Regions from separate parts of the Kutzneria viridogrisea DSM 43870 genome, predicted to be linked through region 2. Evidence: riboswitches for the same ligand, from Rfam matches in the RefSeq annotation. Region 2 holds a riboswitch; each other region holds the start of a gene.
The links. Region 2 has a riboswitch for glycine ahead of gcvT (glycine cleavage system aminomethyltransferase GcvT). Riboswitches for the same ligand answer to the same signal wherever they lie in the genome.
Positions count from the first base shown of each region.

Region 1: another riboswitch for glycine. It lies ahead of gcvP (aminomethyl-transferring glycine dehydrogenase); the one in region 2 lies ahead of gcvT (glycine cleavage system aminomethyltransferase GcvT).
Region 3: another riboswitch for glycine. It lies ahead of KALB_RS38350 (L-serine ammonia-lyase); the one in region 2 lies ahead of gcvT (glycine cleavage system aminomethyltransferase GcvT).

Region 1 covers NZ_CP007155.1:4,081,572-4,092,035, reverse strand. The annotation lists gene gcvP (aminomethyl-transferring glycine dehydrogenase) at 1-2,744, opposite strand, end outside; glycine riboswitch at 2,913-3,014, opposite strand; gene KALB_RS18245 (MerR family transcriptional regulator) at 3,070-3,657, opposite strand; gene KALB_RS18240 (peptidylprolyl isomerase) at 3,920-4,609, opposite strand; gene KALB_RS18235 (bifunctional nuclease family protein) at 4,953-5,426, opposite strand; gene ftsR (transcriptional regulator FtsR) at 5,557-6,270, opposite strand; gene garA (glycogen accumulation regulator GarA) at 6,267-6,731, opposite strand; gene gcvH (glycine cleavage system protein GcvH) at 6,845-7,228, opposite strand; gene KALB_RS47625 (hypothetical protein) at 7,721-7,861, opposite strand; gene KALB_RS44020 (hypothetical protein) at 7,913-8,119, opposite strand; gene KALB_RS18210 (hypothetical protein) at 8,425-9,090, opposite strand; gene KALB_RS47620 (hypothetical protein) at 9,325-9,477, shown strand; gene KALB_RS18205 (helix-turn-helix domain-containing protein) at 9,758-10,330, opposite strand.
Region 2 covers NZ_CP007155.1:9,111,017-9,121,480, forward strand. The annotation lists gene KALB_RS39875 (hypothetical protein) at 1-556, opposite strand, end outside; gene KALB_RS39880 (helix-turn-helix transcriptional regulator) at 830-1,453, shown strand; glycine riboswitch at 1,586-1,680, shown strand; glycine riboswitch at 1,681-1,769, shown strand; gene gcvT (glycine cleavage system aminomethyltransferase GcvT) at 1,794-2,903, shown strand; gene gcvH (glycine cleavage system protein GcvH) at 2,919-3,305, shown strand; gene glyA (serine hydroxymethyltransferase) at 3,302-4,576, shown strand; gene KALB_RS39900 (AfsR/SARP family transcriptional regulator) at 5,029-7,866, shown strand; gene KALB_RS39905 (hypothetical protein) at 8,014-8,403, shown strand; gene KALB_RS39910 (TetR family transcriptional regulator) at 8,384-8,926, opposite strand; gene KALB_RS39915 (FAD-dependent oxidoreductase) at 9,011-10,159, shown strand; gene KALB_RS39920 (hypothetical protein) at 10,149-10,464, opposite strand, start outside.
Region 3 covers NZ_CP007155.1:8,796,643-8,807,106, reverse strand. The annotation lists gene KALB_RS38375 (PucR family transcriptional regulator) at 43-1,584, opposite strand; partial or broken gene KALB_RS50365 (glycosyltransferase 87 family protein) at 1,668-2,042, shown strand; gene KALB_RS49675 (hypothetical protein) at 2,050-2,292, shown strand; gene KALB_RS38365 (alpha/beta fold hydrolase) at 2,626-4,287, shown strand; gene KALB_RS38360 (alpha-L-fucosidase) at 4,344-6,662, opposite strand; gene KALB_RS38355 (glycoside hydrolase 5 family protein) at 6,734-7,948, opposite strand; glycine riboswitch at 8,048-8,141, shown strand; gene KALB_RS38350 (L-serine ammonia-lyase) at 8,300-9,673, shown strand; gene KALB_RS47975 (group II intron maturase-specific domain-containing protein) at 9,926-10,042, shown strand; gene KALB_RS38345 (hypothetical protein) at 10,184-10,464, opposite strand, start outside.

The DNA.
Region 1 (10,464 bases), 4.8 Mb from region 2:
TGCTGCCACTCCTGCTCGGTCAGGCAGGCCGCGGTGTGCGGGGCGTTGCGCAGCGGGTTGTCCTCCACCGACCACTCGCCCGAGCCGACCCGGTCGATCTCCCGCTTGATGGCGATCATGGCCTCGCAGAAGCGGTCCATCTCGGCCAGGTCCTCGCTCTCGGTGGGCTCCACCATGAGCGTGCCCGCCACCGGGAAGGACATGGTCGGCGCGTGCAGCCCGTAGTCGGCCAGCCGCTTGGCCACGTCGTCCACGGTGACGCCGGTGGCCTTGGTGATCGGCCGCAGGTCGAGGATGCACTCGTGGGCGACGAAGCCGCCCTCGCCCACGTAGAGCACCGGGAAGTGCTCGTCCAGCCTGCGGGCGATGTAGTTGGCCGCGGCGACCGCGGTCAGCGTGGCCCGGCGCAGGCCCTCGGCGCCCATCATGCGCACGTAGGCCCAGGAGATCGGCAGGATCGAGGCGCTGCCCCAGGGCGCACCGCTGATCGGGCCGACACCGGTGGCCGGGCCCGCGGTGGGCTGCAGCGGGTGGTTGGGCAGGAACGGCGCAAGGTGCGCGCGCACGCCGATCGGGCCGACGCCGGGGCCGCCGCCGCCGTGCGGGATGCAGAAGGTCTTGTGCAGGTTCAGGTGTGAGACGTCCGAGCCGAACTTGCCGTACTGGGCAAGGCCGATCAGCGCGTTGAGGTTCGCACCGTCCACGTACACCTGGCCGCCCGCGTCGTGCACCAGCCCGCATACCTCGCGCACGGTGTCCTCGTACACCCCGTGCGTGGACGGGTAGGTGATCATGATCGCGGCCAGGTCGTCCCGGTGGGCGTCCACAGTGGACCGCAGGTGCTCCAGGTCGATGTTGCCCTTGTCGTCGCAGCGGACCACGATCACGCGCATGCCCGCCATGACGGCCGAGGCCGCGTTGGTGCCGTGCGCGCTGGCCGGGATCAGGCAGACGTCGCGCTCACCGTGGCCCTGCGAGCGGTGGTAGGCGCGGATCGCCAGCAGACCGGCGAACTCGCCCTGGCTGCCCGCGTTGGGCTGGATGCTCACCGCGTCGTAGCCGGTGATCTCGGCCAGCCAGTGCTCCAGGTCGGTGACGATGCTGAGCAGGCCCTCGGCGTCGGCGGCCGGGGCGAACGGGTGCAGCTGGGAGATCTCCGGCCAGGTGATGGACTCCATCTCCGTGGTGGCGTTGAGCTTCATGGTGCAGGAGCCCAGCGGGATCATGCTGCGGTCCAGCGCCACGTCCTTGTCCGACAGCGAGCGCAGGTAGCGCAGCAGCGCGGTCTCGGAGCGGTGCTGGTGGAACACCGGGTGGGTCAGGTACTCCGAGGTGCGGCGCAGCGCGACCGGCACGGCGTCGGCGGTGTCGTTGTCCAGGGCGTCCACGTCGGGCACCGTGACGCCGAACGCCTGCCACACCAGCGCGAGGTGCGCGCGGGTGGTCAGCTCGTCACAGGCCACGCCCACGTGGTCGGCATCCACCAGGCGCAGGTTCACGCCCAGCTCGCGGGCCCTGGCCACGACCTGCTCGGCGCCACCGGGCACCTCGGCCAGCACGGTGTCGAAGAACTCGCCGTGCACCACGGTCACGCCGCCCTCGGACAGCCCGGCCGCCAGCACGGTGGCCATGCGGTGCGCGCGCTCGGCGATGCCGCGCAGCCCCTCCGGCCCGTGGTAGACCGCGTACATGGAGGCGATCACCGCGAGCAGCACCTGGGCGGTACAGATGTTGCTGGTGGCCTTCTCCCGGCGGATGTGCTGCTCGCGGGTCTGCAACGCGAGCCGGTAGGCGCGGTTGCCGTCGGCGTCCTCGCTCACCCCCACCAGGCGGCCCGGCAGCTGGCGCTCGAAGCCCTGGCGCACCGCCATGTACCCGGCGTGCGGGCCGCCGAAGCCCATCGGCACGCCGAAGCGCTGGCTGGTGCCGACCACCACGTCGGCGCCGATCTCACCGGGGGCGCGCAGCAGGGTCAGCGCGAGCAGGTCGGCGGCGACCACCGCGGCGGCACCGGCCTGGTGCACCTCGGCGATCAGCGCCTCCTGGTCGCGGACCACGCCGCTGGCGCCGGGGTAGGACAGCAGCACGCCGAAGAAGTCCCCGCCCAGGCCCAGGCCCTCGATGCCCTGGGACAGGTCGGCCACGACCACCTCGATGCCCAGCGGCTCGGCCCTGGTCTCGATCACCGCGATGGTCTGCGGCAGGGTGTCGGCGTCGACCACGAAGCGGCTGGACTTGGACCGGCCCGCGCGGCGCACCAGGGTCATCGCCTCGGCCGCCGCGGTGGACTCGTCGAGCATGGAGGCGTTGGCCACCGGCAGCCCGGTCAGGTCGGCGACCATCGTCTGGAAGTTGAGCAGCGCCTCGAGCCTGCCCTGGGAGATCTCCGGCTGGTACGGGGTGTAGGCGGTGTACCAGGCCGGGCTCTCCAGCACGTTGCGCAGGATGACCCCGGGCGTGACCGTGCCGTAGTAGCCCAGGCCGATCATCTGCACCAGCGGGTTGTTGCGGTCGGCCAGCGCGCGCAGCTCGGCCAGCGCCTCGGTCTCGGTGGCCGGCGCGGGCAGGTTCAGGGCCACGTCGCCGCCGCGGATGCCCGCGGGCACCGCGCGCTGGGCCAGTTCCTCCAGCGAGCCGACGCCGATCACGTCGAGGATCTTGGCCAGCTCTGCGGGGCGCGGTCCCACGTGTCGGTCGGCGAAGGGGGTGCCGTGCTCCAGCGCTGCGAGCGGGATGCGGTCCATCGTCATTCAGGGCCTCCGGGTACAGGGCACAGGCCGCACACGGGTGTGTGCTGCCGTTGCCCTCCCCCTCTGTCCCCGCCCGGCTACGGGCGCCTGAGAGCTTCACCCGCGAGCGGGCTTGCACCGTCGGCGGGGCCGGCACGAGGCCGACCCGCTTTCCAGAGGCGTCTCACCCGTGCGGTCCTGGCCGCCTGAGAGGTTCCGGGGAGGGGTTGCTCCTTCGGCGCCGAACCGGCTGGCTACCGGCCCGAACTCTCCCGCACGGGGTTTACGACTTGCGGGGCAAGCCTACCCCGCGAGTGTTACGACTAGCGAACACCGTGAGTCAGCCGGTGCGGCGGGCGCGCCTGCGGTGCGAGAGCTCGTCCTGGGACAGCGGCTCCAGCTCCTCGACGACCCCGTCGGCCCGTTCGGCCTGGAACTCGTGGATCGTGCCGCTGATCTCGCGCATGGCCCCGCTGACCGCGATGCCGAACACGCCCTGCCCGCCCTGGAGCAGGTCCACGACCTCTTCCGGGGACGTGCACTCGTACACGGTCGTACCATCGCTGAACAGCGTGATCCTGGCCAGGTCGCGCACTCCCCTGCGGCGCAGGTGGTCCACGGCGACCCGGATGTTCTGCAGGGAGACCCCGGTGTCCAGCAGCCGCTTGACCACCTTGAGCACCAACAGGTCCTTGAAGGAGTACAGCCGCTGGCTGCCCGAGCCGTGCGCGCTGCGCACGGTGGGCGCGACCAGGCCGGTGCGCGCCCAGTAGTCCAGCTGCCGGTAGGTGATACCGGCGATCTGGCAGGCCGCGGGGCCGCGGTAGCCGACCATCTCGTCGGGCAGCGAGGCGTCCGGGAACAGGGCACCCTGCTCGCCGGCTGCGGCCCTGCTGGGCCCCTCATTGTCGAGGCTCTGCTCGACCACGACTGCCTCCCCTCGCCCGGTCTGACGACCGGCGACGACACGGGACGCACTGGTGGCTGACCACGACGCGCGCCCGACTCCTCCCTGACGGTAAGTCGGGCCATGGGACGGGTCAACGCGACGCGCGGGAGGCCAAACCCTCAATGTCGACTTGATGGTGACGCTCCGCAGTGGAGCTTCCCCGAATCGATGAAGCGATCTACGGAGAGTGAGGAAAGAGTTTTCCCTGTCAACCAGTACCGGGAAAACTCTTTCCTCAAGATCACCGAGACGAGATCGACACGTGCCGGAAGCGCACCGAGAGGTTCGGGAAGCCGTCCCCGGGATTGTTCTGGTCGTCCTCACCGGCCGCGGCGATCTTGCGCAGCACGTCCATGCCCGCGGTGACCCGGCCGAACGGGGTGTAGGCCGGGGACAGCTTGGTGTCCTGCCAGACGAAGAAGAACTGGCTGCCGTTGGTGTTCGGGCCCGCGTTGGCCATGGCCACCGTGCCCGCCGGGTAGGTCGCCCCGGTCAGGTTCTCGTCGGGGAAGGAGTAGCCGGGGCCGCCGCTGCCGGTGCCGGTCGGGTCACCGCACTGCAACACGTAGATCCGCTGGGTGGTCAGCCGGTGGCAGTGCGTGCGGTCGAAGTAGGCGTGCTCGGCGAGGAAGCGGAAGGAGAAGGTCGTGCACGGGGCCTTGTCGGTGAGGGCCTGGAAGGCGATCTCGCCCTGGCTGGTGTGCAGTCTGGCCGTGTACGGCTTGGCGGCCTTGGCGGCGTCGAACACCGGGATGCCCTTGAACCGGTCGGCGGGCACCGCCTTGGTGTAGGTGCAGGCCGTGTCGGCGGCCGCGGCCGTGGCCGCCTGCCCCGACTGGACCGTGGCGGGTGCGGCGCTGGCGGACACGACTCCGGTCACGCTCAGTGCGATGGCGAGCGTGGCGATGGCGAGGACCCGGCTCCTGCGCATGGGTTGCTGACCTCTCGCTAGACGATGGCGGTCGGCCAGCCTAACCAGCACACCCCACCCCGACAGCCCCCAAAAGTCGGGAGCCCACCCACCCCGCCAGGAGCGCCAGCCTCGGGGGCCCCGCCGCGATCCGGAGGATCGCCAAGAGCGCAGCGGGCACCGTCTCCGCGCCGGTCTCTGGACCGCCCCGAGTCAGGCCGACCGCGTCTGTCCAGCAGTCAAAAGAGACCAGTCACGAGCGAGGGCACCACACTCCGCCAGCCCCGGGGGCCGCGTCTTCGCACCGGTCTCTGGACCTAAGCGGAGACGCCGCGATCCGGAGGATCGCCAAGAGCGCAGCGGGTCACGTATCGGCGCCGCGGAAGTCCTCTGGGGAGATCGAGTCCAGGAACTCCCGGAACTTCTCGACCTCGTCCTCCTGCTCGTCCGGGATGATCAGCCCGGCCTCGGCGAGCACGGCCTCCTCGGCGTGCACCGGCACGCCCACGCGCAGTGCCAGCGCCACCGAGTCGCTGGGGCGCGCGGAGACGCGGATGTCGCCCTCGAAGACCAACTCGGCGAAGTAGGTGCCTTCCTGCAGGTCGGTGATGCGGACCTGCTGCAACTGCCTGCCCAGTGCGCCGATCACGTCCTTGAGCAGGTCGTGGGTGAGCGGTCGTGCGGGCCGCACACCCTGCAGTTCGATCGCGATCGCCGTGGCCTCGGCCTGACCGATCCAGATCGGCAGGTAGCGGTCGCCGTTGGCTTCACGCAGCAGCAGGATCGGGCTGTTCGCGGGCAGCTCCACCCGGACGCCGACAACGCGCATCTCACTCATCGGGTCTCGCCTCCCTCAGTGCACGACCGTGGCGTCCCCGTACTCACGAGGATCCCCCACCGTGTGATCCGACGCTACCCGCCATGCGGGCACGACGCTCGCCTGTAATACAGTTGCCAAGATCACCAGGTCACCCACCGACGGCCCCTCGCAGCCCGGTCTTGACCAGGAGTACGTGCAGTGCCACCGAGAGCGAGGCCAGCTCGCGCACGACCTCGTCGGCGCGCTGGCGGGCGTCGGGGTCACGCTGGCGGTAGAGCGGGGCGACGATCTGCTGGAGCAGACCGATCTCCCGGTCCGCCGAGGCGCGGAAGGCCCGCAGGTGACGGGGTTCAACACCGAAGCCGGTCAACGCGACGGCGGTGCGCACCAACTGCGCGGCGTCGGCGTCGTAGAACCCGGCGGCACCGGGCCGGACCAGGCCATAGGTTTCCAGCTCGGACAGCATGCGCGCGTCCACGCCGGTCTCGGCGAACAGCTCCTCACGGGTCATCCGCACCTCGTGGCCGCCTGCGAAGTCCTCGGGGATGGGCAGGCCGTCGCCCTCGCGCAGTGCCCGCAACGGCCGCGGCTGGGCTGAGCCGTCCGCGGCGTCCAACTGCTCCTTGATCACCTTCAGCGGGAGGTACTGGTCCCGCTGGGCCGCCAGCACGAACCTCAGCCGAGCGACGTCGGCCTCGGTGAACTGGCGGTAACCCGAGGGTGTCCTCGCCGGGCGGACCAAGCCTTCCGACTCCAAGAAACGGATCTTGGAGATGGTCACGTCGGGGAACTCGGGGCGGAGCTGCGTCAGCACCGCCCCGATGCTCAACCCATCGCGCTGTGGCCGCCCGGCCGAGGTCACTGCGCCCCCTGGCCCCCGGAACCCGGGCCGGTGAGGAACACCAGGCGGAACTTGCCGATCTGCACCTCGTCGCCGTTGGCCAGCACCGCGTGGTCCACCGGCTCCCGGTTGACGTAGGTGCCGTTCAGGCTGCCCACGTCGATCACCAGGAACTCGCCGCCCTCACGGCGGAACTCGGCGTGACGGCGGGAGACCGTGACGTCGTCGAGGAAGATGTCGCTGTCGGGGTGCCGACCCGCGCTGGTGGTGTCCTGGTCGAGCAGGAACCGGGAACCCGCGTTGGGGCCGCGCTTGACGACCAGCAGGGCCGACCCGGCAGGCAGTGCGTCGACACCGGCGACAGCCGGTTCCTGGACCGGGGCCTCGACGCCCTCGGCGTCGGCGAGGAAGTCGGCCCGGAAGATCGTGGTCCGCTCCGGGGACTGCTCCGGCGGAACACCGGGCCCGTCGTTCGTGCTCACCTGAGCTCGCCTCCTGCTGGTGGATCCTTCGGGACCGCTCAAACCTACCGTGCCGGACTGATCGCGCCGGGAGCGGCTCCCCATCCAGCCGAACAGCTTCTGAAAGATCGACATCAGCCCTGGTCCACCAGTTCCCTGTAGCCCGCACCGTCCAGCAGCTCGTCGAGCGCGCTCGCGTCGTCCAGCCGCAGCTCGACCATCCAGCCCGCGCCGTAGGCATCGGTGTTGATCAGTTCGGGGCTGCCGTCCAGCTCGTCGTTGCGCGCGGTGACCTCACCGGCCAGCGGCGCGAAGATGTCCGAGACGCTCTTGGTGGACTCCACCTCACCCAGGGTCTGGCCCGCGGTCACCCGCTCGCCGACCTCCGGTAGCTGGACGAACACCACGTCCCCGAGCTGGTTCTGGGCGTAGTCGGTGATGCCGATGCGCACCACTGACTCACCGACCAGGACCACCCACTCGTGCTCGGGGGTGTACTTCAGTTGCTCGGGAACCACCTAACGAGCCTTCCTTCTGCCTGCTGATCACCGGATTGGGCGAGCGTAGAGGACGAGAATCCCATCAGGTCCGCACGCACCGCCGCTCCACGGGCCCCACCGTACCGAGATCGTGATCTACCGGGCCAGGCTGAGGCCGCCCGTTGAGCAGTTCGAGCACCCATTGGAGTCGCGGACCCAGCGCGACAGACCTCTGGGGCGCCGAACCGGACCACTGCCGCGCCGCTCCGCCAACACCGTACAGTAAGTGTGATGCGCGCCACATCTCCAGGTGTTGATTCGACGAGCACGGCGGAATTCTCGCGGACAGATCAGGGCGGTCGACGACGGACTCCACCAACACCCGGCGAGGTGTTGTGCGAGTTGGCACGAAGTGGCCACGATTCGATTGCCGTGGGGCGACGGCCCGGCATGCCGGGTAAATGGCCAGCACACCAATGGCAGGCGAGAATTCCTCGCCGAACTCGACTCCAGCCAGGTGATCTCGGCATCTCAACGCCGCGACGCGCGCGGCCGGGCCAGCACCGGGACCGGGTCGGTGGCCATGACGGTGACGGTGCGGCCGGTGCGGTGCCGGAACCGCTGCGCGGAGTCCTCGGCCGCGGCGGGCAGGTCGGTGGCCAGCTCGACCAACCCCCGGACCAGTTCGTCCAGGGCGCAGCGCCCGCCCCAGCACCAGCCAGCTCACCAGTGCCACCAGCGCGGCGATGACCGCGGTGCCCCGAGGACGTACTGGAGGAACGCGGTGTCTGTCCGGTCCGCCTCGGTGCAGTCCTGCGCCACCATCGCCGCGCCGCCACCGGGCAGCGGCCTGGTCAGCAGGCCGTGCGGCTGACCGGCGATGAGCAGGGCCTCCTGCGGGTCGTGCACGCCCTGACCGGTGCGCGCCACCACCAGGTCGGTCGCGGCGGCGGGGTGGCTCCGGCGCGGAACAGGGTGATCACGGTGTCCGCGCGGTCGCTGAGGCCGCGGTCCAACCGCGATCGACCGGGCAACCCCGTGCGGCGGCTGCCAGTTGACCACCGTGGTCGCGGTGCCGTGGCAGGGTCGAAGAAGCAGGACATGGTGGGATCTCCTCGAACCGGGAATCCCGACGCCTTCGACACTGCCACGCGCACAATCCAGTACCTGAGCCGTGGACTGTCCCGCGACTCGCGATGAGGACGCGGCGGATCCTGGGAGGACCGCGCACGCGGTCACAACGGGGGCAACAGATCCGCGATGGTCGCCACGTCCTTGAGCAGCGCGTCCGACGGACTGCCGTGCACCGGCTCGGTCTCCGCGACAACCATGAGCCGCCCGTCGGAGCGGGACGCGTAGTGCATTCCCGTGAACTTGATGCCGCCCAGCGCCAGTGCCTCGGTGCCGAACTGGGTCACGTCACCGCTGCCGCCAACGTCCTCAATGGACTTTAACTCAGCGGCCGACGCGGTTGAGGGCATCGTGACCCACACGACCGATCCGAGGATGTCGTTGCCCTGACCGTCACTGACGAGGAAGAGCAACTGGTCGAGCTTGTCACAGGGATGTCCCAGGAAGTACCGCTGGACCGCACCGGTGGACTGGACACCACAGCGGAGCTGATGGGTGACCTGCCTCTTGATCTCCTTGAGGCCAGCCCGTTCCCAGGCGGTGAGCCGGTCCCCGCGGCCCGCGGCGTCCCGGCTCTTCGCGGTGTTGCCCGAACCCGACCGCGCGCTCGCCCCGGCGTCCAGCGCGGACCCGATGGAGGCACTGGTCCCGGCGCCGCTCGCCGTGGCGACCAGTCCGGCCACCACAGCCGCCCCGACGACCGTCCCCGCCGTAGATCCCTTGACCCATCTTCCCTTCTCGTCCCTGGGTTGGTCCTGACCGCTGGGCACGTGCACTCCTCACGACGGCGGCGGTGAAGGCATCAGCATCGCCAGGGCCTCCGTCGACGTGCAGGACATTGGGCTCGGTCCACACGAATGTCGTAACACACCGTTGACCGCTGATTGCTTTGCGCAATAACAATGTCCCGGAGCGGGCTTGCTCCGTCCCGCTAGCCCTTGGGCGGTACAGCAGGGCAGTGCGTGCCAGCCCGAAGGTGCCCGTTGCCGGGTGCGCCCAGTCCAATGGGCAGGGTCAGAGTGGCGCAGTCCAGGGCGGTGTTCTCCGCACACGGATGTCAGGCGAGCAGGCTCGGTGTCGGCGCGATGGTGTTGGCGAGCAAGGACTTCCCGTTCGTGGCGCGCTCCAGCCTGGCAGCGGAGAGCCCCCTGGGGTAGTTCCCTCGCCTCCCGGTCGCGCGCATCCTGTTCTGCGGTAAGGGCTTCCCGCCGGAAGGTTCTCCTCGCTCGAGGACCTGCCCGAAGAGGACTTCCGGCACAGGTGGCGCTGGCGTGGGCAGTGGCTCGAGGTCGGCACGCGGGGCCCGGACGAGAACCGTGGATCCGATCCGGGTTTCGTTTCGCGGATGGTGTGGCCGCTGGGCTGCCATGACGCGGGTTCGTTTGGCGTGCTGCCCGGAGCGCGCGGGGACGGCAGACTGTCATCTGACGGTAAAGGTCACTGGGCAACTCGCCCCGGACCGCGTCGCCCCGCCCCCCGGGAGAGCAGACTCCGGACGGTTCCATGCCGCGGTCCGGAGTCTGCTCTGAGGCGGGCCAGGGTAGGTCGCGGAGCAGGGTCTGGTGGGGCGGTCGGCCGTAGGCTTCGCGGTAGTAGTGGGCGAAGCGGCCGGGGTGTGAAGAAGCCCCAGCGGGCGGCGACCTGGGTGACCGTGACCCCGGTGCCGGGATCGGTGGCCAGCAGCTCCTGGTGGGCCTGCCGCAGACGGGCCTGGCGGAGGTAGCCCATCGGACTGGTGTCGAGGTGACGTCGGAAGGCGTACTGCAGCGCACGGATGGTGACGTGGGCGGCCGCGGCGATGTCGGCGGCGCTGATGTCCAGGTGCGCGTGGTCTTCGATGAGGACGATGGCACACCGCAGGGTGCGCGGGTGGGCGTCGCGCCGGTCCTCGATCGTGGGCTCGGTGAGCGCGGTGTTCGGGAAGATCGCCAGCACTGTCGCGCTCAGCAGCCGCCCGGCCGCACCGGCCACGAGCGGTTCCCGCATGGCGCCGTCCAGGTAGTCGATCATTCTTGTCAGCGGGCCCGCGGCGGCCGATGTGCTGGGGCGCGGCTCGGTGAACCGGAGCGGCGTGTCCTCACGGGCCTCGGCAGTGGTGGCGACCTGGCCCAGCAGGATGTACCGCGCGGTCGTGGTCGGAGGTC
Region 2 (10,464 bases):
TCTCCACCTGCGGGTGCGGTTCGCCGGCCGCGCAGATGGCCCGCTGCGCGCGTGCGGTCAGCGCCACCAGGTCGGTCTCCTCGGCGGCCTGCACCAGGTAGACCCGCTTGGGCTCGGGCCACGGGGCGCCGTCGATCGGTGCGCGCCACGCCCGCCACAGGCCCTCCGCGCCGGGCTCGCCGCTCACCGCGGCCACGGCGGCGTCGTCCACCGTGTCCTCGGCGGACCAGCCGCCCAGCCCGAAGGTGTAGGGCAGTGCGGGCGGGTGGTCGGCGGGGGCGAGCCCGCGCAGGGCAACGGGGTCCTCGCCCGCCGACAGCAGGGCGCGGACCAGTGCGTCCTGGTTGGTCTCGGTCAGCGGTACCCGCTGGTGGACGGCGGCGAAGGCCACGGACCTGGCCACCTCGGTGGTGCGGCCCTCGGCGAGCCAGCGGCGTGCGGTGCAGAGCAGGTCGTCGGGCAGTTGCCCGGCGAGTGCGGCCAGCGCGGTGCGCAGCGGCGTGGAATCGACCTGGGGCGGGGCATCGGACACGATCACGGCATCCGCGACGAGCACCTGGCGATCCTCCTCCCCGAGGCAAATGCAATTGTGCAAGGGTACGACAGCCAATTGCTGGTCAACAGGTCTCTGGCTGGCGGGAAGCTGAAGGTTTCGACGGACGGGCAAACTCTGTGCCCGATTACCCCTTGCGCCGGGCCGATGCGGCGCAACGTGGAGCGAACACGCAGGTCAGCGCCGGTCTACATGGCGTGGAGGCGGCGTGAAGATCCTCTGAAGAGAGCGGTTGCACGCTGTGTACCCGGGGGATCACCGTCGAGGAGGAAGCAGATGGACAGAGTGTGGGTGGCCGTGCATGCGGGCGATCCGATCACGCTGGCTGGGGCCATCAGCTACCTGCGTGCCCGTAGCGAGGTGCAGGTCGTCCCGGCGAGCCGGTTGTCCGAGGCACACGTGCTCGTGGTGTGCGTGGACACCGTGAACGCCGATGTGATGAGTCTGCTGCGCAGGACCGCTGACCAGGGTTCAGTCAAGATCGTGCTGGTGACCGACCGCTTCAACGACGCCGACCTGCTCACCGCTGTGGAGTGCGGTGTGGTCGGGGTGCTGCCCAAGGCCGCCGCCAGTGGCGACCGACTGGTGCACGCGGTGCTGGCGGCCAAGCGTGGCATGGGCGACATGCCGCCGACGCTGCTCGGCTCGCTGCTGTCACAGGTGGAGCGGCTGCACAAGGAGGTGCTGCGCCCCAACGGCCTGACCGCCTCGGGGCTGGCACCCAGGGAGATCGACGTGCTGCGGCTGATGGCCGAGGGCTGGGACACCGCCCAGATCGCCACCAAGCTGTCGTACTCGGAACGGACCGTGAAGAACGTGGTGTACGCCGTGATGAGCAGGCTGGGCCTGCGCAACCGGCCGCACGCCGTGGCCTATGCGATGCGCGCGGGTGTGATCTAGAGATCGGTCGAAGCCCCTGGTTCCAGGCGCGGAGGGGCGCCTGGAACCAGGGGCTTCGCCGTGGTTGACGCTGCGGGGCGCGGCCACATACCGTTGCCCCCCGCAAGACCGACAACTTCACGCTCGCGCCGTTGACGCCGTGCGGGAGAGTCCTGCCGAAGCCGGGCAGGCGCCGAAGGAGCAATCCCTCCCCGGAATCTCTCAGGCACCCACACCGCTCGGACCAGGCGACTCTGAAAAGCAGGTGCTCGCACCTCGCCGAAGGTGAAAGCCGCTCGCGCGGCGAAACTCTCAGGCCCATGACAGAGGGGGAGGCTCACTCCGACAGCGAGGGGTCTCCATGAGTTCCGCGGACGCCGTGACCAGGCGCACACCGCTGCACGACGTGCACGAGAAGCTCGGCGCGAAGTTCACCGACTTCGCAGGCTGGCAGATGCCGCTGCGCTACGAGGGCGACCTCGCCGAGCACAACGCGGTCCGCGGCAGCGCGGGTCTGTTCGACCTCACGCACATGGGCGAGATCGTGCTCAGCGGCCCGCAGGCCGGTGCCGCCCTGGACTACGCCCTGGTCGGCCACGCCTCGGCGATCGCCGTGGGCAAGGCCCGCTACACGATGATCTGCGCCGAGAACGGCGGCATCCTGGACGACCTGATCGTCTACCGCACCGGTGAGCACGAGTACCTGGTCGTCGCGAACGCGGGCAACGCCACCGTCGTCGCCGAGGCGCTGATCACCCGCGGTGCCGGGTTCGACACCGAGGTCCGCGACGAGTCCACCGGCTACGCCCTGCTGGCCGTGCAGGGCCCGGACTCCGCCGGGATCCTGGCCGCGCTGACCCCCACCGACCTGTCCACCGTGCGCTACTACGCCTCGTACCCGACCACCGTCGCGGGCGTGGACGTGCTGCTCGCGCGCACCGGCTACACCGGCGAGGACGGCTTCGAACTGTTCGTGGCCCCGGACTCGGCGCAGGCGGTGTGGACGGCGCTGCACGAGACGGGCCGGGTCGTGCCCTGCGGCCTGTCCTGCCGGGACAGCCTGCGGCTGGAGGCGGGCATGCCGCTGTACGGCAACGAGCTGACCGCCGAGCTGACCCCGTACGACGCGGGTCTTGGCCGGGTGGTGAAGCTGGACAAGCCGGGTGACTTCGTGGGCAGGGCCGCGCTGGAGGTGGCCGCCAAGTCCACGCCGAGCCGGAGCCTGGTCGGCCTGGTGGCACCGGGTCGCCGGGCGCCAAGGCACGGCTACCGTGTTGTCGATCCCGAGTCCGGTGCCGAGCTGGGTGTGGTCACCAGTGGCGCCCCGTCGCCGACCCTGGGACACGCCGTGGCCATGGCCTACGTCGACACCGAACGCGCCGAACCGGGATCCGCGCTGGCCGTCGACATCAGGGGCACCATGTCCCCCGTCGAGGTCGTGGCGCTGCCGTTCTACCGCCGATCCGCCTGAAAGGGTGCACAACTGATGACCGCCGTTCCCGAACACCTGGAGTACACCGCCGAGCACGAGTGGGTGTCGGTCACCGACGGGCTCACCAAGGTCGGCATCACCGCGTTCGCCGCCGAGTCGCTCGGCGACATCGTGTACGTGCAGCTGCCCGAGGTCGGCTCCGCCGTCACCGCGGGCGAGCCCTGCGGGGAGCTGGAGTCCACCAAGTCCGTCAGCGACCTGTTCGCCCCGGTCACCGGTGAGGTCGTGGCCGTCAACGACAAGGTCGCCGACGACCCCGCCGTGGTCAACACCGACCCGTTCGGCGACGGCTGGCTGTTCACAGTGCGCGCCGAGGAGAGCCAGGACGGCCTGCTCAGCTCCGACGAGTACGCCGCGCTGATCGAGGAGGCCGCGGAATGACCCCGCCCGAGCTGACCACCCCGCTTGGCGAGCTCGACCCCGAGGTCGCCTCGGCCATCGACGCCGAACTGGGCCGCCAGCGCGGCACCCTGGAGATGATCGCCTCGGAGAACTTCGCCCCGCTGGCGGTGCTCCAGGCGCAGGGCTCGGTGCTGACCAACAAGTACGCCGAGGGCTACCCGGGGCGCCGGTACTACGGCGGCTGCGAGCACGTGGACGTCATCGAGCAGCTGGCGATCGACCGGGTGAAGGCGCTGTTCGGCGCCGAGCACGCCAACGTGCAGCCACACTCCGGGGCGCAGGCCAACGCCGCCGCCATGTTCGCGCTGCTCAACCCCGGGGACACCATCCTGGGCCTGGACCTGGCGCACGGCGGGCACCTGACGCACGGCATGCGGATCAACTTCTCCGGCAAGCTGTACAACGTGGTCGCCTACCACGTGCGGGAGTCCGACTACCAGGTCGACATGGCCGAGGTGGAGCGGCTGGCCCGCGAGCACAAGCCGAAGATGATCGTGGCGGGCTGGTCGGCGTACCCGCGCCAGCTGGACTTCGCGGCGTTCCGGCGCATCGCCGACGAGGTGGGCGCCTACCTGATGGTGGACATGGCCCACTTCGCCGGGCTGGTGGCCGCCGGGCTGCACCCGAACCCGGTGCCGCACGCCGACATCGTCACCACGACCACGCACAAGACCCTGGGCGGTCCGCGCGGCGGTGTCATCCTGTGCCGCCAGGAGCTGGCCAAGAAGATCAACTCGGCGGTGTTCCCCGGCCAGCAGGGCGGCCCGCTGGAGCACGTGATCGCCGCCAAGGCCGTGGCCTTCAAGGTCGCCGCCAGCGAGGCGTTCCGCGAGCGCCAGCTGCGCACCCTGACCGGTGCGCGCATCCTCGCCGAGCGCCTGCTCGGTGACGACGTGGCCGCGGCTGGCGCCACCGTGCTCACCGGCGGCACCCAGGTCCACCTGGTGCTGCTCGACCTGCGCAAGTCCGAGCTGGACGGGCAGCAGGCCGAGGACCGGCTGCACGAGATCGGCATCACCGTGAACCGCAACGCGGTGCCCTTCGACCCGAGGCCGCCGATGGTCACCTCCGGCCTGCGCATCGGCACCCCCGCGCTGGCCGCCCGCGGCTTCGACGACGAGGCGTTCCGCGAGGTCGCCGACATCCTCGCCCGCGCGCTCGCCCCGGAGTTCGGCGAGGAACTGCGCGAGGAACTGCGCGGCCGCGTGACCGTGCTGACCGAGAAGTTCCCGCTCTACCCGACGCTGTAGAGCGCGGTTCCGCCTGGTCATGAAGGTGCCGTTCACTGCGTTGAACGCAGTGAACGGCACCTTCATGACACTGTTGTCATTCATCAGTAAAGACGAATTCGATTCGCTTTACCTGGGTGCCGAACACGAGGAATCGTCATGAAGTAAACGTTTACAGGCCAATGTGATCGACTTCCCAGAAAATTTCTTCGAGCGCAAGGGATCCGTAAGGAGTTCCCAGTAGTCGATCATGAATGTGCGAGCGCTCTCACAGCCCGCGGCACGCGAGACGACCTGGGCCTGCGGTTTCAGCGGGATGACCACCCGTACCAGCGGTGTTCGCGCTCTCACGTTGAACATCCCATGTCTGCTCCGAACAGCCGTCCCGCCCATTCGACACCACTCGGAATGGGCCAGCCGCACAGACAGAAGGGCTCCGAACCAGCCACACTGGTGGTGGGAGAGGAGCCTGGATGCACCCACAGGGAGCCAACGGCCTCATCAGGGTCGAAGTGCTGGGGCCGGTCCGCGCCTGGAACGGCGAGGTGGAACTGGACCTGGGTGCGCCACGCCAGCGGGCGGTCCTGGCGGTGCTGGCCAGCCGGGTGGGCAGGCCGGTGGCCAGGGGCGAACTGATCGACGGGCTGTGGGGCGAGCAGGCGCCGGTCAGCGCAGAGGGCAGTGTGCACACCTACGTGGCGGGCCTGCGGCGGGCGCTGGAGCCGGACCGCACGCACCGGGCACCGGCCAAGGTGCTGGCCAACGCGGGCTCGGGCTACGTGCTGCGGCTGGCCGACGGGCAGCTGGACCTGGTGGCCTTCGAACAGCACCTGCGCCGCACCAGGCTGGCGGCCACCAGTGACGACGTGGACACGGCGCTGCGCAACGTGGAGGCCGCGGTCAACCTGTGGCGGGGCACCCCGCTGTCGGGCATACCCGGACCGTTCTCGGAGTTCGAGCGGACCCGCCTCACCGAGATGTACCTGACGGCGCTGGAGCAGCGCGCCGAGCTGATGCTGCGCACCGGCCGGGACGCGGAGGTCGTCGCCGAGCTGTCCCGGATCGTGCACGAGCACCCGCTGCGCGAGCAGCTGCGCGGCCTGCTGATGACCGCCCTGTACCGCAGCGGGCGGCAGGCCGAGGCGCTGGAGGTCTACGGGGAGACCCGTCGGCACCTGGCCGAGGAGCTGGGCGTCGAGCCCGGTCCCGAGCTGCGCGGGCTGCACGAGCGGATCCTGACCAACGAGGCGGCGCTCAGCGGCACCTCGACGCCCCGTCCCACCGAGCGGGTGACCACGCGCCGTGTGGTGCCCGCCCAGCTGCCGCACGACATGGGCGGCTTCACCGGCCGCGAGGCGGAACTGGTCCAGCTGGAGCAGTTCCTGGCCGGGGACGACAACGTGGTGCGGATCGCGGCCATCGACGGCTCGGGCGGCATCGGCAAGACGGCGCTGGCGGTGCACTTCGCGCACCGGATCGCCGAGCGCTTCCCGGACGGCCAGCTCTACGTGAACCTGCGCGGGTTCGACCCGCAGCAGCCGCCGCTGGTGCCGGGGGACGCGCTGGGGCAGCTGCTGCGCGGGCTGGGGGTGGACGCCCAGCAGGTCTCCACCGACCCGGACGAGCAGGCGGGCATGTTCCGCAGCATGGTGGCGGGCAAGAAGATGCTGGTGCTGCTGGACAACGCGGCCAGCACCGACCAGGTGCGCTCGCTGCTGCCCGGCTCGGCCAGCTGCGTGGTGCTGGTGACCAGCCGCAACCGGCTGGGCGGGCTGGTGGCCCGCGACGGCGCGCACCGGATCACCCTGGGTGTGCTGTCCGAGGCGGAGTCGGTCTCCCTGCTGGAACACAGCATCGGCGCGCAGCGGGTGGCCGCCGAGCCCGCCGCGGTGTCCGCGCTGGTGGCCCGCTGCGGGCACCTGCCGCTGGCGCTGCGCATCGTGGCCTCGAACCTGGCCGACCGCAGGCACCTGACCGTGGACGACCTGGTCGAGTCCCTGTCCATCGAGCAGGACCGGCTGGACGTGCTGTCCGCACCCGACGACGAGTCCACCGCGGTGCGCGGGGTGTTCTCCTGGTCCTATCACGCGTGCAAGCCGGAGGCGACGCGCACGTTCCGGCTGCTCGGCCTGCACCCGGGGCCGGACATCAGCACGGCAGCGGCGGCGGCGCTGACCGGCCGCCCGGTGCCGGTGATCCGCAGGGTGCTCGACGGGCTGGCCGGTGGCCACCTGATCGAGGAGGTCGGCCGGGACCGGTACCGGCTGCACGACCTGGTCCGGGTCTACGCCGCGGAGCGGGCCGAGGACGAGGAGACCGAGGCGGAGCGGCGCGCTGCCGTGTACCGGCTCGTCCAGTGGTACCTGCACACCGCGCACCTGGCGGACCGCCTGCTGATGCCGCAGCGCAGGCCGGTCCCGCTGGAGCAGCCGGTGCAGCACTGCCTGCCGCAGCGGCTGGAGAACTACGAGCAGGCGCTGGCCTGGCTGGTCGCCGAGCGGATGAACCTGGTCGCGATCTGCCTGCACGCGCACGAGAGCGGGGACCACGACACCGCGTGGCGGCTGGCCTCGGTGCTGCACGGCTTCTTCCAGCTCCGCTCGCACTGGGAGGACTGGGCGGTGACCCACCGGGCCGGGCTGGCCTCGGCGCGGGCGGTGAACAAGCCGGGTGCGGTGACGGTGCTGCTGACCAGCCTGGGCGGCGCGTACTGGCACCACTGCCAGTACGACGAGGCCCTGCGGTGCTACGAGGAGGCGCTGCGGCTGTCGCGGGAGATCGGTGACCGGCAGTGCACCGCCACCGCGCTGAACGACCTCGGCGCGGCCTACGCCGACACCGACCGGGCCGAGGAGGCGCTGGAGCACTTCCGGCAGTCGCTGGAGATCTTCGCGGAGCTCGGAGACCGCGGCTGCGAGGGCATGGCGATGTACAACATGGCCAAGACCCACCAGGGGCTCGGGCAGTTCGACACCGCGCTTGGCCACCTGTGCGAGTCACTGGACCTGGTGCGGCAGACCGGGGACCGGCGCTGCGAGGCGGCCGGGCTGACCGAGTTCGCCGCGATCCACCACGTGATCGGGCGGCTGGACGAGGCGCGGGCGCAGGCGGTGCACGCGCTGGAGATCTTCAACGAGCTCGGTGACCGGCACGGGGCCGCCCGGGTGCTGCGCACGCTGGGCGCGGTGCAGCGCGACAGCGGGGAACCGGAGGCCGCACGGCAGTCCTGGACCAGGGCGCTGGAGGTCTTCGACGAGCTGGGCGCGCCGCAGGCCGAGGAGATCAGCGCGCTGCTGGCGGAACTGGGCTGAACCGCCGCGCCGCCGGACGCGTCGTGCTGATGGGTGGTGCCTTCCCACCACCGGTACGCGGGACGGGCGGCTGTCTCCTCCAACGCCCCCCACACGCCGTCCGCCCGCGTACCCCGTTCCCTTGCACCACAGGGAAGTAGGTCGGCCGTGACCGTGTTGGACTGGACCGCCCCGGTGATCACCATCGGTGAGCCGGTCTCCGCGATCGGGATGCGCGCCGGGCTCGGCGCCGAGGTCAACGCGCTGTTGTCGATCGCCATGCTGTCGGGTCCCGTGCTGGCCTACACCGGGTCCCCGGAGCGCTGGGTGTTCCTCACCGGCCCGGCCACCGCGATCTCCCACACCGTGCTCGGCGACCTGGTCCGCATGCGGGTGGTCCTGTTCTCCACCGGCTCGCTGCTCGCGCTGCCCTCGGCACACGACGGCGGCATCGTGCGCTGGGTCAGCGCCCCGCGCGAGGACCGCCCGCTGCCGCCCTGGCAGGCCGTGGTCGCCGCGGCCCGCCGCACCTGCTCGGTCAGCTCAGGCTGGTCCTGATCCCCGCGACGATCAGCTCCAGCCCGGCCTGGAACACCTGGTCCCGCCAGGCCCTGCGCTCGGCGGTCTGCGGGAAGCCGTCCCTGGTCTGCTCCTCGATGGTGAACCCGTTGACGTAGCTGAAGACCGTGTCGGCGGCGAGCAGCGCACCCGGCTCGTCCAGCCCCGCGCCCCGCAGCACGCCGACGAACCGCTCCCACCCGGCCCGCGCCGCCTCGCTCGGTGCGAGGTGGCTCACCAGCAGACGGGCCCCGTCGCGCCGGGTGAGCATGGCGGCCCGCCCGGCACCCGCCACGGCGCGCACCTGCTGGGCCCAGTCCCCCGCCACCTGGGTCTCGGGCGCGCTGGTGAGCAGGTGCTGCACCATCGCTTCGAGCAGCGCGCGCTTGCTGTCGAAGTGCCGGTACAGCGCGCCCGGCCGCACGCCCAGCCGCTCCGCGAGCCTGCGGGTGGTCAGCGCGTCCAGTCCGACCTCGTCCAGCAGGTCCAGTGCGGCCTGGAGCACCTCGTCCCGTCGTGACACGGGCACAAGCTTGCCACCCCGCCTGACCGGACCTACAGTGAACTAAGTTCACGTGAACTTAGTTCACACGACCGAGGGGGCACCGTGAAGGTCATCGTGATCGGGGCGGGACTGGGCGGACTGGGGCTGGCACACCGGCTGATCAGAGCGGGTTTCGAGGTGGAGGTGCACGAGCGGGACTCCGCGGTGGAAGCCCGGTTCCAGGGCTACCGGGTGGGCCTGGGCGGGCACGGGCTGGCGGCGCTGCGCGGCTGCCTGGAGCCACGGCTGCTGCCCCTGCTGGAGGCCGTCAGCGGGGACGTGGCCGGACCCGGCCGCGCGGTGGACGCCCAGCTCAACCTGCTGGCCGAGACCCCGCCGCGTGACGAGGGCAGGCTGTTCGACCGGCACGTGCTGCGCCACCTGCTGCTGGCGGGCCTGTCCGGGCACGTGCGGTTCGACCGCAAGCTGGACCGCTACGAGGAACTGGCCGACGGCCGGGTGCGCGCCTGGTTCGCCGACGGCTCCAGCAGTACCGGGGACGTGGTCGTCGGCGCCGACGGCATGGGATCGACCGTGCGCCGCCAACTCGTGCCCTCCGTCCAGGTCTACGAGCTGGACGTGTGGGGCGCCATCGGCCGCACCCCGCTGACCGAGCGCTTCGCCGGGCTGGTGCCCGGGTGGAGCACGATCGTCAACACCAAGCAGGCACAGCTTTTCCTGGGCAAGATGCCGTTCCGGCGGCCGCCGCACGAGGCCGCCGCCGAGCTGGCCCCGGACGTGCGACTGCCCGCGACCCCGAGCTACCTGCGCTGGGTGATGATGATCCCGCACGACCACCCGGGGGATTTCCGCTCCCTGGAAGGAGATCCCGAGGCGGGGCTGGCCGCCGTGCTGGAGCTCATGGCGGACTGGCACCCCGAGCTGCGCGCGCTGGTCCGTAACGCGGACAAGCACAACAGCGGGATCGGCCCGCTGCGCGGCACCGACCCGGTCCGGCCGTGGCCGACCCGCGCGGTGACCCTGCTCGGCGACGCGGCACACCCGGCGCCACCCGGCGGGCTCGGCGCGAACCTGGCGTTCATCGACGGGGAACTGTTGTGCGCCAAGCTGATCGCCGTGCGCGACGGCGAGGTCGGGCTGATCGCGGCGCTGGCCGACTACGAGCGCGACATGTGCGAGTACGCCACCGAGGCGCTGGCCGAGGCGATGAAGACCCTGGAGTCGTTCAAGCACCTGCGCACTACGGCCTGACCGGCCACCTGGCGAACAGCCGCGCGTCGGGGCGCCGCCGCCGGTCCGCGGGCAACGCGTCCCGGACCGCGGCGGTTCGCACCATTGTGGACAGAACCCCGCCCGGTGCACCGTCCTCCGCCAGCAGCACGCGCCGACCGGACACGGCGAGCACCCGGAACTTGGCCCCCGGCAGGAAGACGACCCGGTCCTGGGTGCGGCCGAGCTCGTCGACCCTGCGCCCGGTCACCGACCAGATCAGGTACTCCACCGGGCCGCCCGACTCACTGTCCACATCGGACACAGTGTTGAGGAAGGCCGGTTCG
Region 3 (10,464 bases), 310 kb from region 2:
TTGTGCTCGCAGCACAATCGACCTGGAGGTCTAGACCAGTCCTCAGGCCCAGTGGATCGTCACGAGCTGGCAGAGCAGTGCAAGACGTACGTCCGGTTCGTCCATGTCCACCGCGGCGAGTTCGCCGAGCTTCTTCATCCGGTACCGGAAGGTGTTGGGGTGGATGCTCAGCGCCGCGCTGGCCGCACGGGGGTCGCCCGGGTGGCGCAGCCACTCGAACAGGGTCGCCAGGTACTCGCTGCCGTGCGCCTCGTCGTGCGCGCGCAGCACCGGCACCGGTCCGAGCTCGGTGATGCCCGAGGCGTGCGCGGCCTGCGCGGCCCGGTGCAGCGCCAGCGGGGCCCACACCTCCTCGTAGGTGGCGACCCGCTTGCCCGTGCTGCCCGTGCGCAGCAGTCCCAGGGTCTCCTCGGCCTGCGCCCGGGACACCGGCAGCTCGGCCAGCGGCACCGGGCTGCCCGCCGCCACCAGCGACTCGCCCGCCGCGAGCACCTCGCGCAGCGCGGTCCAGCCGCCCTGGCCCGCGCTGTCGGGCACCACCGCGTACAGCACCCCGTGCATCTCGGCCACGGCGGGTCGGCGCCCGACCCCGCGGGTCATCCGCTCCCACAGGGCCAGCCGCACGCCCTCCGCGTCGGCCTCGTCCACCCCCGAGGTGCCGATCGCGATCACCCGGTGCGGGGCGTCCTCCAGGCCCAGTTCGGCGGCTGCCGTGCGGGTACCGGCGTTGCCCGCCAGCACCGCGCGGACCAGTTCCGCCGAGCGCATCCGCTCCGCGTCCACCCGGGCCCGCCTGCGCAGCAGGTGCAGCGCCACCACCGGCCCGGTGTCGGCGAAGGCCGCCGAGCGCTCGTCGGTGACCGCCCCGTCCACCACCGCCCACATGGAGCCCAGCAGTTCCCCGCCCATCCGGATCGGCACGATCAGCCGGGGCAGCGTGCCGTCCCGCTGCGCCGGTACGAAGATCACCGACCGGCCCTTGCTGAGCTGGCGGAACACCCCGCGCGAGCGGAACCGGGCCAGCACGTCGTCGGGCACCCGGCGGCCCATGATGGTGGACACCCTGGCCGGGTCGGTGCGGTCCTGGCGGGCCGAGTAGGCCAGCACCCGGGAGTTGGCGTCCTCAATGGTGACCGGCGCGTCCACCACGGCGGCGATCGCGTCGGCCAGCCGGAACAGGTCGCCGAACTGGTCCGGCTCACCGTCGGCGGAGCCCGACTCGTCATCGGCCGCGGCGTCCAGCACCGCCCGCAGCAGCCACACCAGCTGCGCCCAGGCCGCCTCCTGGCGCACCTCGACCACGGCCACCCCGGACTCGCGCGCCGCCGCCAGCACCACCTCGTCGGCGGCCAGCGGGGGCTTGAGCAGGACCCCGGCCGCCGCCCTGGAGTGCCGGACCAGCTCCACCGCGTCGCGCCGACTGCCCGCGGCCACGCCCAGCACCAGGTCACCGGCGGCGGTCGGCGTGCGCCGCCCGCCCTCGGCGATCACCACGTCGGTCACGCCCTGCACCTCGGCCGCGGTGAGCACCGCTCGCAGCAGCGTTGGCCCCACGCGGTCCACAACGCCCTGCACCGTCACCATGGACGCCATGCTGCCACTTCGGCGCACGCGCAACCGCTCGTAGCGCGCCCCCGCGCGTCACCACCGAGGCCCTGGACTGCCTGGTGCGTTCCCCACGCTGGCCGTGCGGGCTACTCGTGGGCATCGCGGCCGCGGTGAAGCTGACCCCGCTGGTGTTCCTGCTGTACTTTCTGGTCAAGCGCGGCCGCCGGGCGGCCCTCGTGGCAGGGGGGAGCTTCGCGGCCAGCGTGCTGCTCGGCTTCCTCGCGGCGCCCGGGGACTCGGTGCGTTACTGGACCAGCGCGGTGTTCCAGACCGACCGGGGCGGCAAGCTCGACTCGCTCGGCAACGCCTCCATCCGCGGGCTGCTCGCCCGCGGCCACCTGTCCGACTCGCAGCAGACGGCCGTGTGGCTGTTCTGCGCGGCGATCGTCCTGGTGCTGGCCGTGGTGGGCATGCACCGGGCGCGGGGACACCCACGCGCTGGTGGTCAACGCCTTCGCCGGACTGCTGGTGTGCCCGCTGTCCTGGTCGCACCACTGGGTGTGGATCATTCCCGCGGTCATCGCCTTCGTGGTCACCGGGGTACGTGGACGCGACGGGTTCACCAGCTGGCTCGCGGTCATCGGCGTGGTCCTGTGCGGGCTCCCCACAGCCCTGGGCGGGGCCTCGGGCGAGTGCTACGTCGGCTTCGCGGTGCTGGTGCTGATCTGCCTCACCTGCGGCTAGGGGCTCGGCGACCGCGGCCGGTCCGCGTTCCCGGACCTGCCCAGCCGGGTGCGCACTGCGGAACCGGTGTCGGCGTAGGTCGAGGCTGTTCCCCCATTGGTTGTAGTGCATTCGGGGGATGACGCTGAGGTGGTCCTGCCTCGCTCTTCCTGCGAAAACGCAAGTCCTGCATGTACTTTCGGGCTGGTTTCGGGGCGGAGTCGGTATCACGTAAAGCAAATTGCAGGTAATCCTTTGGTATGACGAACGCCCACCGACAGACTGATGTGCGCTCATTTGATTACTCCTAGTGTCGGCCGCACTTGGCTTCGGTCACGACCTGAGGGGAAGTCGATGTCAGCAAGCAGATGGAGTCGGTGGGCCTGCGCAAGCCTGAGCGTGATGGCCGCCGTGGGCACGATGGCGGGGCTGGCTCCCACGGCACTGGCGGCCGAGTCCGCGAAGGTGCCCGCGGGTCTGGCCGAGTTCTACGGCCAGCAGCCCAAGTGGGAGCCCTGCGCCAAGGACGGCCAGCTCGCGAAGTTGCAGTGCGCCACCCTGGTGGTGCCGATGAACTACCGCAAGCCCGGTGACGAGCGCATCTCGGTCACGATCAGCAAGCTGCCCGCCAAGGACACCGCCAAGCGTCGCGGGGTGCTGTTGATCAACCCCGGTGGTCCCGGTGGTTCCGGCCTGAGCATGCCGCTGGCCTTCGCCGACCGGCCCATCGCGCAGACCTACGACCTGATCGGCTTCGACCCGCGCGGGGTCGGCCGCTCGACCCCGCTGCTGTGCGAGTACACCCCGCCGCTGGGTGACCTGCCCTCGCGGCCGACCGACGAGCAGTTCGCGCTGTTCACCGCGCAGGCGCAGACCGAGGAGTCCGACTGCGAGCGGGCCGCGGGCGGGCTGCGGCCGTACGTCAACACCCCGAACACCGCGCGGGACATGGACGTCATCCGCGGCGTGCTCGGCGAGAAGAAGATCAACTACCTGGGCTTCTCCTACGGCACCTACCTGGGCGCGGTCTTCGGCAGCCTGTTCCCGGCCAGCCTGGACCGCAACGTGCTGGACTCCTCGGTCAGCCCGGACTGGATCTGGCGCGAGCAGTTCAAGGAGCAGGCGGTGGCCATGCGCGCCAACGTCGACGCCTTCTACAAGTGGCTGGGTGAGCGCAACTCCGTCTACGGGCTGGGCAAGTCCCAGGCCGAGGTGTTCGCCACCACCGAGGCGCTGGCCGCCAAGCTGGCGGACAAGCCGATCACCAACCCGCAGTTCGGCAAGGTGGACCGCACCGTCTACGACGCGCTGGTCGGCCTGAACTCGCGCTACCGCCCGCTGTGGGACACCCTCGGCAAGCTGGTCAAGACCTTCAAGGCCGCCGCCGACGGCACCGCCGCCGCTGACTCGGCCGCGGTCGTGGACGCGGGCAAGGCCGCCAAGCTGCTCAACGACCTGGGCATCGCGCAGACCACCAGCGGTGTGTTCCAGACCGTCACCTGCGAGGCCGACTGGCCCAAGGACCTGTCGATCTACTACAGCGACATGAAGCTGTACCGGGAGAAGTACCCGTACGGCTACGGGGTCGGCCGGGCCGCGGCCAACCCGTGCACCTTCCGCAACTTCGCGCTGACCGACAAGGTCACCGACCTCAAGCGCAACGGCTACCCGACCGGGCTGGTGATCCAGGCCGAGGGTGACTCGCAGACCCAGTACGACGGCGGCCCGGCGATGGCCACCAAGCTGGGCGACCAGCTGGTGTCCGTGGCCGACGAGGGCACGCACGGCCTCTACAGCCGCAACGCCTGCGCCTCGGACATCATCGACCGCTACCTGGTCGACGGCGTGCTGCCCGGCACCCGCACCACCTGCCAGGGCGACCCGCGCCCGAACGTGCCCGCCGACGGCAAGACCGCCCTCGCCCCGAGGGCTGCGAACGAGGCGCCCAGCACCTCGCTGACCGACGCCGTGCAGCAGTACATCTCCACGAAGAAGCTCACTGCTGGCGTGTTCTGACCGAAGTCCTGAAAGTGCCGTATGCGACATCAGATGTCGCATACGGCACTTTCATATCAGCGCCAGGTCACCTTGAAGACCCAGGCGTGCTGGCCGGAGTCGGCGGCCGCGGCGGGCACGTCGATCACCAGCGAGCCGCCTCGCTGGGTCCAGGTGAGCGGCCCGTTGTGGCCCAGCAAGGTGATCTGGTCGTTCGGTCGGATCGGCACCGGGGCGTCGACCACGAGCTGGCTGCCGGGCTTGACCAGCGAGCTGATGTAGAACGCCTCGTTGGGCTTGACGGTGAACCGCAGGTCGCCGAGCTGGGCCATGCGCGCCCAGTAGGTGGTCCCGTAGATCGACTCGCCGTTGACCTTGAGCCAGGCGCCGGTCTCCCGCAACCGGGTCTGCATGATCTCCGGGATGGTGCCGTCCGCGCGCGGACCGATGTCCAGCAGGAAGTTGCCGTTCTTGCTGACGATGTCCACCAGCGTGTGCACCACCTCCTCGGCGGTCATGTACATGCTGTCCGGGGTGGCCTTGTTGTAGCCGTAGGAGCGCGGGTCCAGGCCCCGGCTGGCCTCCCACTTGGCCACCACCGTGTTCGGGTACGTCGCGTACTCCGGGGTGGTGAAGTCGTGCACCCCGATGCCGGACCGGTCGTTGATGGTGACTTCCTTGGCGCGCGGGCGGTTCTTGGCGTGGTTGAAGTACTCGGCCATCACCCGGCGGCTGTCGTTGGCCCCGCCGATGTCGCACCAGATCACGTCGGGGTCGTAGCCGTGCACCAGTTCCAGCATCTGCGGGGCCTGGTAGTCCCTGACGAAGTCACGCCCCGACCTGTAACCGGTGTAGGGCAGCGCGGCCCCGGTGTACGGGTTGCGCGGGGCGTGCCCCATCCACGGCAGGTCGGGGTTGAACCACTCGGGCATGGAGAAGTACAAACCGTTGTGCAGCTGCGGGGTGTAGCGCCGGGACGCCTCGAACAGCTCCTTGACCAGGTCCCGCTTCGGCCCCATCTTGGCGGCCGTGCGGTCGGACACCTTCGAGTTCCACAGCGCGAAACCCTCGTGGTGCTTGGAGGTCAGCACGTAGTACTTGGCGCCCGCGTCCACGAACAGCTGCAACCACGAGCGAGGGTCGAACTTCTCCGCGGTGAACTGCGGGATGAAGTCGTCGTAGTTGAAGTTCTCCCCGTAGGTTTCCTTGTGGTACGGGAAAACCGCGTTGTTCGGGTCCTGCATCCACTGCCAGTACCACTCGGCGTACTGCTTGCCGGGCGGGGACCAGGCGGGCACGGAGTAGACGCCCCAGTGGATGAAGATGCCGAACTTGGCGTCGTTGAACCAGTACGGGGACTGGTGGGTGCTCAGCGAGCCGTCCACCGGCTGGTAGTCCGGCACGCCGAGCACCAGTGGCGTCGAGCGCTGGTCCACCGTGCCGTTCCTGGTGTAGGCCACGACGGTGCCGGTGGCCTGGGTTCCTTCCCGCACACCGTGTTCACGCCGGATGCCGATGCGTACCCGGGCCTCCTCCCCGGGCGCGAGCCAGCGCACGGTGGCCGGTTCGGTGGTCCGCGCGCCGCGCACGTCCACGCGCACGGCCAGCCCGTCGGCCGCGGTGATCCACTCGGTGCCCAGGTTCAGCACCGTGGCCTCCACCGACTGGGCCCCGCCCTCGCCGAGCAGGCCCGTCGTGGACCTGGCCGTGCGCACGACCACGGCCTTGCCGGTGACGGCCGGTTGCAGGCTCAGCGCGAACACGTGCAGGCTGGACTTGTTGGCCTGCGCGGGATTGGTCGTGGGCAACGTGATCGCCACCGCGTCGCGCCCCGCGTCCAGCCACAGCTGCGCGGAGTCGATCGACACCGGGTTCAGGTCCTTGCTGCCGTCCGCGGCGTACCGGTACGGCGCGGTCAGCGAGCCGCGCGCCCCGTACCAGTCGGACCCCGACAGGCTCGCCTGCGTGGTCGTGCCGTCCGCGTAGTGCACGGTGGCCGGCCCGCCCGCCGCCCCGTACGAGCAGGACACCAGCAGCATCGCCGAGGTGTAGCGGCCCTTGGGCAGCGTGATCCGCTGGCCCATGGCGACCACGTTGTTCTTCGCCCCGGGCGCAGAGGAGGGGAACTGGTAGGGCACCCCGTCGACCACGATCCGCCCGGCCGCGAACACCTCGGCCGGGTAGGTGTAGCCCGAGCCGTCGAAGTTGCCGTCGTGGAGCGCGATGGAGTCGATGCCATCGTTGTCGAAGTAGCCGTCGAGCGGTACGGGGACCGGGTCGGGCACCGTGGTGGCCGGTGCTGCGCTGGCGAACGCGGTGCCCGTGCCCGAAACCGTGGCCAGCACTGTCGCTCCCAGTGCCATGCCCAGGACGTTCCGGCGTGGATAGGTCGGCATTGAGCCTCCTGCGCGCGGCGATTCATCGGATGACTGAATCCTGTTGTGGCCTACCTCACGCTGTCAACCCGTCAGGTGACGTCGCCCAACTGGACCAGTTCCGTGATGCCCCGGGCTGCCAGGTAGGCGGAATCATCCGACCTGTCCGCCAGTACGGTGGCCACTCGCACGCCCTGCGCGGCCAGCCGCATCCAGGCCTCGAAGAACGCCCCGCCCGGCCCCGACTCGCGCCGCGAGTCCAGCCCGCCGCCCTCGAAGACCAGTGCCGTCTTGCGCACGGCGGGCTGTGGCGGCGTGCTCCGCAGTTCGCGCACCGCCCGGCTCACCGTCTCGGCCAGCGGCTTGCGGCTGCCATCGGTGCGCAGCAGGCCCAGGCCGTACTCCAGCACCGGGTAGTCCACGAACCGGCGGTCCACGTCGTGCGAGCACCACCAGGTCACGCCCCAGACGTCGGCGCAGGTCGTGACGTTGGCAAGCGTTTGCGCGGCGTATTCCGGGGCGTCCGCGACCGGGATGTGCGGGTCGGGGGCGCCCAGCTCCTGCACCCAGATCACCCGGCCGACCTCGCCGTAGGCCCTGGCCAGTTCCGTGCCGTACTCGGCGAGGTGGGTGACCTCAGTGGACAGCGGGCCGTAGCGGCGCGCGCAGTCCAGGCTGAACACCCACGGGTGCACGGTGGTCATGGCGCCCTTGCGCGCGCTGGCCTGCGGGGTGAACGGGTGGCCGTCCACGTACCAGGCGTCGTCGAAGGCGGAATGGCAGTGCGGGTGGTCCGGGTCGGCCTGGGCGCAGACCGCCAGCAGGTGGTCGATCCACGCGTCCACCTGCTCGGGGGTGCAGGGGTTGTGCGGCACGAGGTTGTTCATCTCGTTGCCCAGGGTCATGCCCAGGTAGTTCGGCTCCCCGCGCAGGGCCGTGGCCAGGGTGCGCAGCAGCAGCGCCTGGCCCGCCAGCACGTCGGGGTCGGTGAAGACGTTGCGCTGGTGCCAGGTCTGCGTCCACGAGGGGTAGAAGTCAAAACTGGACAGGTGGCCCTGGATGCCGTCCACGGAGACGTCCAGCCCGGCCGCCGCCGCCAGCCGGACCAGCTCCAGCAGTTGCTCGACCGCCCGCTCCCGCACCACGCCCCGGTTCGGCTGGAACACCGGCCAGATCGGGAAGACCCGCACGTGGTCCAGGCCCAGCCCGGCGAGGTCGTCCAGGTCCTTGCTGATCGATCCCGGGTCGAAGTCCAGCCAGGCGTGCCACCACTGCTGGGACGGGGTGTAGTTGGCGCCGAACCGCATTAGCTCTCCTTCACGCTCGTGCCGCCAACACTTCCGGTCACCTACAGTGGGCGTCAACAACTCCAAACAGGCCGAGTACCCGCGTTCGTCGCGTGGTGCACAGCCCGGTCGGGAGAGCTCTCGGTTCACGCCGGGGCGCCGAAGGAGCAAGCACTCCCCGCACACTCTCAGGCAACAAGACCGGCCGGGCGAGGCGACTCTGGAAAGAGTGTGCGCGGTCGTGCACGCCCACCCACGGTGCAAGCTGTCGCGGTCGTGGCGGTGAAGCTCTCAGGTCCCATGACAGAGGGGGAGCCAACCGACTGACCTGGTTCGGGACCCGACCCGACCACCGCACCGTGGAGTGACCGTATGGCCATCAGCGTGTTCGACCTGTTCTCCGTGGGGATCGGGCCGTCCAGCTCGCACACCGTGGGGCCGATGCGCGCCGCGAGCATGTTCGTGCGGCGGCTGCGCGAGGCCGGGTTGTTCGACCGGACCACCCGGGTACACGCGCAGCTGTTCGGCTCGCTGGGCGCCACCGGGCACGGGCACGGCAGCCCCAAGGCCGTCATGCTGGGCCTGGAGGGGGAACAGCCCGAGCTGTGCGACCCCAGCAACGCCGACGACCGGGTCGCCGAGATCCGCCGCGACCGCAGGCTCACCCTGGGCGGGCAGCGGCCGATCGAGTTCGTCGAGGACACCGACCTGGTCATGCACCGGCGCAAGCAGTTGCCCTTGCACCCCAACGGCATGAGCTTCGCCGCGCTGGACGCCGATGGCACCGAGCTGGACAGCGCCGTGTACTACTCCGTCGGCGGCGGCTTCATCGTGGACGAGACCGCCAGCGGCACCGACCGGATCAAGCCCGACAGCACCCCGCTCGCGCACCCGTTCACCACCGGGGACGAACTGCTCGCCAGGACACGGGAAACCGGCCTGTCCATCAGCGACATCATGCTGGCCAACGAGTTGGCCTGGCGCGAGGAGTCCGAGGTCCGGTCCGGGCTGCTGCACATCTGGCAGGTCATGCAGGACTGCGTGGAGCGCGGCTGCACCGTGGAGGGCGTGCTGCCCGGCGGGCTCAAGGTCCGGCGCAGGGCCGCCGACCTGAGGCGCGGGCTGTCCAGCGAGCACTTCACCACCGACCCGCTGCGCGTCATGGACTGGGTGACCCTGTTCGCCCTGGCCGTCAACGAGGAGAACGCGGCGGGCGGGCGGGTCGTCACCGCCCCCACCAACGGCGCCGCCGGGATCGTGCCCGCCGTGCTGCACTACTACGCCCGGTTCGTGCCCGGCGCCAACGAGGACGGAGTGGTCCGGTTCCTGCTCGCGGCGGGCGCCGTTGGTGTGCTGTTCAAGGAAAACGCTTCCATCTCCGGTGCCGAGGTGGGCTGCCAGGGCGAGGTCGGCTCGGCCTGTTCCATGGCCGCAGCCGGGCTCGCCGAGGTGCTGGGCGGCACCCCCGAGCAGGTGGAGAACGCCGCCGAGATCGCCATGGAGCACAACCTCGGCCTGACCTGCGACCCGATCGGCGGCCTGGTGCAGATCCCGTGCATCGAGCGCAACGCGCTGGCCTCCATCAAGGCCATCACCGCCGCACGCATGGCACTGCGCGGGGACGGCGCCCACTTCGTGTCCCTGGACAAGGTCATCAAGACGATGCGCGAGACCGGCCGGGACATGAAGGACAAGTACAAGGAGACCGCGCGCGGCGGCCTGGCCGTCAACGTGATCGAGTGCTGATCACTGCCTCCGACCTGCGGCGACCTTTTTCGTTGCCACTCGGCACTTCTCGCCACTGCGCGAAGTCTGACGGCCTGGCGATGACCTGATCTTGGTCCGTCCAGACCCCTGCGTCATCCCGACACGAAGCCGATCCTGCGGACGGTGGTGCCGGGTCAAGGCGTGCTTTCTCGCCCTGTCCCGGTGCCGCCGGCCGTGGTCATGATCGTTCCTCGCTCGCGAGAGTCAGCTTGTTGCTTGTGCTGGCAGGACGTGAACCTGGCGCTCGATGTCCTGCTGCGCCAACTCAACCAGGTGCTGCGGGGCTGGACCGCCTACTTCAAGCACGGATCGTCGAAGGCAACCTTGTTGCCTGATCGCATGCGATGAGGGCGAGGATGAAATCCTCCCTGGCGAAGCGGCGTCCGATCGCCAGACCGAGCTGGTGCCCGACGCCTCGCGCTCATCTCACTTCTTGCGACGCTGCCGACCCGTTGGTCGCGGCGGCGAACGCCGCCGCGACCAACACCCTCACTGGTCGACCGGTGCCGGCCAGGGCTTCTGCTTGTCGAGTTCTTCGTGCACGAGCTGGAGGAAGGCGCGGACCTCGTTCTCGCCGTACGGCGGTTCGATGTCCGCGGTCACCGGGTCGGACTGCCCGAGAGCCTGCGCGATGGCCTGTGAGTACGCCTGGGGGCCGTGCGAGAAGTACTTGCGGGCGAGCATGGCCTCGGCCATGCTCGTCGCCACGTCGCGCTCCAGGCTCGGCGCGCGGAACAGCCCGTAGATCACCGAGTTCAGCTCGGCACGGT